Regions from separate parts of the Virgibacillus saliphilus genome, predicted to be linked through region 2. Evidence: riboswitches for the same ligand, from Rfam matches in the RefSeq annotation. Region 2 holds a riboswitch; the other holds the start of a gene.

What was found. A riboswitch is a leader RNA that binds a small molecule or an ion and turns the genes downstream of it on or off. The one in region 2 is predicted to bind S-adenosylmethionine.
Region 1: it holds a riboswitch for S-adenosylmethionine, as region 2 does, so the genes downstream of both, ssuE (NADPH-dependent FMN reductase) here and KFZ56_RS17700 (PLP-dependent aspartate aminotransferase family protein) in region 2, are expected to answer to the same signal.

The regions. Positions count from the first base shown of each region.
Region 1 covers NZ_JAGYHC010000001.1:1,836,071-1,838,280, reverse strand. The annotation lists gene KFZ56_RS08810 (hydroxymethylglutaryl-CoA lyase) at 1-35, opposite strand, end outside; gene ssuE (NADPH-dependent FMN reductase) at 389-937, opposite strand; SAM riboswitch class I at 1,060-1,166, opposite strand; gene KFZ56_RS08800 (UPF0182 family membrane protein) at 1,291-2,210, opposite strand, start outside.
Region 2 covers NZ_JAGYHC010000001.1:3,720,761-3,722,970, reverse strand. The annotation lists gene KFZ56_RS17700 (PLP-dependent aspartate aminotransferase family protein) at 1-1,298, opposite strand, end outside; SAM riboswitch class I at 1,417-1,532, opposite strand; gene rarD (EamA family transporter RarD) at 1,691-2,210, opposite strand, start outside.

The sequences.
Region 1 (2,210 bases), 1.9 Mb from region 2:
TCCTTTACCTGTACAAAATCCGGCCAATGCTGCATGGTCTTCCCTCCCTAGTTAAAGATAGTCAGTAATAGGTGATAAGAATGCGCTTACAAAAACAATTAATTACTTTAACTTTATTCAACTATATATAATTGTATTCAACTTTGTTGAATTAAGTGTATAGTCATTGTTGGTAAAATGTCAACTCCTTTGTTTAAAAATAAAAAGAACCAGTGCCTTTCAATTAAATGGCACCGGTTCTTTTTTCATACAGTTATTTTACAATACGCTTTTGGTATTTTTTCCAGAGTGATGATTCGGCAATTACTCCTTGGATAGATAAATATCTCTAAGTGTATGCTTCCATCCTTTTTTTGAGTTGTCTCCTCCTATTTCATGAATCGTCCAATCAGGTTAAAAACACTGTTGAGGCCTGCCTGTTAACGATCTCAGTAAAATACTGAAGTTGCTTTTTCGTACGTTGTAAAATATCCTCATCGATAATGGGGTTTTCTTTTCTTTTATCTATTTGACGATCAAGCAGATAGAGACCTTTTAAATTATGACCTTTTAACGTAGCTAACACTGGCTTCAAGGTATATTCGATCGCTAGCAAATGAGACGCACTCCCACCTGTCATCAGCGGAAGTACTGGTGTGTGTTTGAGTACATCCTGTGGGAGAATATCAAGCAACGCTTTTAAGACTCCTGAATAGGCACCCTTATACACTGGCGATCCAACAATAACACCCTTGGCATTTTGGATTAGTTCTGTCACTTCGTGAATAGCCGGACTATCAAACTTCCCTTGAAATACCTCCTCTGCCGGCACATCTTTAATCGAAATATGAGTCACTGAGAAATGTTCCTGTTTAAGTAAGTTCCCTAGATATTTAAGCACTTGTTCTGAACGCGAAAAGGCTGAAGGACTTCCTGATATCACAACAATTTCACTCATAATGATCATCCTTTCTTATCCATGCATTTTTACTATATTCTCTTAGCAAGAAATTCTGCACTTCGCCATTAAAACAAGCCCCCTTTTCTTATAATGAGAAAGAGGGCTTATCTGATATTCCGCTCTTATCTCCCAAGATTACTCTCGGTGGAATTAGCACCTTTCCAACATTTGTCAGAGGTTGCTGAAGCTTCATAGGGCCACATCCCTCAGCTTCTCTGGATAAGAATATTTAATTATATGGTATAGTGTATTTTAATTAATCCGATAAGTCAAGTCAGTTTTGAAAATTTTAATAATGATGTTAGAGAAAAGAACCCCAAATTCCTCTGGAGTTCTTTTCTCTATTACAATCATTGTTCTTCCTCAGTTAATTTGTCTTCTATTTCTGTCATAATTTCTGCAGCTTTATTCCAGTCGCCTTCAGCTAACGCATCTTGATAGGAATTGAATAGATCTGAAAACTCTTGTAATAGCTCGTCAGATTCTGAAATTGGCTGTTCTTGTTCCCCCGGCTCTTCCTCAGATGTTTGTTCTTCATCTGGCTGACGATTCGGATCCACAAGATTGAGCATTTGCTCCATCGACTCCTCAAACGTTTCTTCCATTACGATGTGGTCCTCATAAGCAACGACAACCTGTTTTACTTCCGGAAGTGATGTCTCATTGGAAGACTCAATATAAATTGGTTCGACGTATATAACTGTATCTTCAATTGGAATGGCAAGTAAGTTCCCACGAATCACTTCTGATCCACCTTGTGACCAAAGATTCAATTCCTGAGAAATCGTGCTATCCTGGTTAATCCGGTTTTCAATTTGCTGCGGACCGTAAATATTTTCTTGCCTTGGGAAACGATAGACAAATTTTTCACCATAATATTCCCCATCATTACGTACACCGATCCATGCAAGCATATTTTGACGATTTTTCGGTGTATAAGGCATCATCAGAATAAACTCTTCCTCATCGTATTCGGGAAGCTTCATTGTTACATAGTATGGTTCCATTTCAATATCTTCGTTAAAGTATTTCTCTGTCGGGAACTCCCATGCATCTTCCCGATTATAGAACATTTCCAGATCAGTCATATGATACGTACCATACATTGATGCTTGAATGCTAAATAATCTTTCAGGGAAGCGGAAATGAGCCTGCACGTCTGCTGGGATTTCCTCTGTGAACAATTCAGGGAACATTTTCTGGTATGTCTGCACCAACGGATCATCCGGATTTGCAATATAAAAATCGACTTCGCCAGTATAGGCATCAA
Region 2 (2,210 bases):
AAAAGCGGACGCTGATCAACCGCTTTGGCAATGGCCTGATCGAGATCAACTAAAATATCCTTCGGGTTTTCAATGCCAATCGATAAGCGAACTAGTTCTTCTGTTGTTCCGCTTTTTTCCAGATCCTGAGCACTTAATTGTTGATGTGTGGTTGATGCTGGATGAATAATCAGCGATTTTGCATCACCCACATTGGCAACATGGGACCAGAGTGTAACATTATCGATTAGTTTCCTACCAGCATCCCGACCGCCTTTGATGCCGAACGTGATAATCGAGCCGAATCCATTAGCGAGATATTTTTTCGCAAGCTGATGGGATGGATGATCTTCAAGGCCAGGGAAATTAACCCATTCTACAGCTGGGTGTTTTTGCAAATAAGCAGCGACTTCTTCAGCATTTTTATTATGACGCTCGACGCGCAGATGTAATGTCTCCAGTCCCTGTAAAAATAAAAAGGCACTCTGTGGACTCAGAGAAGCACCAATATCTCGGAGTAGTTGCACACGTAATTTTGTCACGTAGGCTGCTGGACCAAGATCTACGTAACGGAGGCCATTGTAACTCTCGTCCGGTTCAGTAAATCCTGGAAAGTGACCATTGCCCCAATCGAAGCGGCCGCCATCTATGACAACTCCGCCAATTGTTGTACCATGGCCGCCGATCCATTTTGTCGCAGAATGAACAACAATATCTGCTCCCCATGTGAGCGGTTTTGTGCCGTATGGAGTGGCAAATGTATTGTCAATGATCAATGGAATGTTGTTTTCATGCGCAATCGCACCAACGGTTTCTACATCAAATATGTTTAGACTTGGATTTGTAATAATTTCAGCAAACACGGCCTTTGTTTTTGTTGTAATAGCACTTCTAATCGCTTCAGGATCCGTTCCATCAACAAATTTCACATCAATTCCGTAACGCGGTAGTGTATGTGCAAAAAGATTGTACGTCCCACCGTACAAGTTACTGTCAGCAACAATTTCATCACCTGAGCCGGCGAGATTAAGAATAGAAAATGTAATTGCTGCCATACCGGATGAGGTGGCAACAGCTCCACTTCCATCCTCAAGTGAAGCCATGCGTTGTTCGAAAGCATCGACAGTCGGATTTGTAATACGGGTATAGATATTTCCCGGTTCTGCTAATCCGAATACATTCTGGGCATGCTCGGTATCACGAAAAACGTAGGACGTTGTTTGGTGAATGGGCATAGCTCTTGATCCCGTTGCAGGGTCGGGTTCCTGACCTCCATGAAGTAATATGGTTTCCGGGTTGTGAAATGGAAAGTTTGACATGAAAATTCCTCCTTGAATGTTTACTTTTGGTTTGCACTTCTAACGTATCTGGAGGAAGAGGGGGGAATAAATAAATCACCCCCTTCCTAAGAAGAGGGCGTATATGTAAACGATCCTCCTCTTATCTTCCAGACCAATCTTGATCTGTAGGATTTAGCACCGTAAAAGGTAGTTTACTAGCCTTCAGGTTGCCGGGCATCACAGGGCCTATCCCTCCGCCGCTCTTGATAAGAGATTCATTTTTCTAAATTAAAGAATAGTATAACGGTAAATGGAACGGAATGTCAACGGTTTTTAGAAAATAACTATTTTATTGCCTCGGGATATAGGTCACGCAGAGGCGTCCTATGCGCTCATCAAGCTACTTTTGGTAACTAGGTCATAGAGCTAACTTATTTTTCATGAACTCCACGCTTAAACCGGGAATCCCTGCGTTTATACCCTGACCCCATATAAATGAACAAAGCAGACCAAATGAATATGAATGCGACAGCATGCCCACTGGTAAAGGGCTCTCCGTAAAGAAACACACCAAGAATTAGCATGATCGTTGGCGCAATATACTGCAGGAATCCGACCATCGCAAGTGGGATTAGCTTAGCTCCGCTTGCAAATAAAAGTAATGGAATCGCGGTAACGATACCTGCCCCAATTAATAGGAGATTCACCGGTGCAGCCAAATCTTCCAGGGTAAAGGAATTCACCGGAATGGCGAATAAATAAAGAGCGGCAAGTGGTGTTACGATCATTGTTTCGATGGTTAAACCAAACATGGCGCTAATATCCACCTTCTTTTTCAATAAGCCATAGAATCCGAAAGTCAGCGCTAGAATAATAGAAATCCATGGGAACACACCGAAGCTAAATGTTAGGTAGGTGACACCGATACCAGCAAGAATAAACGATAGTGCC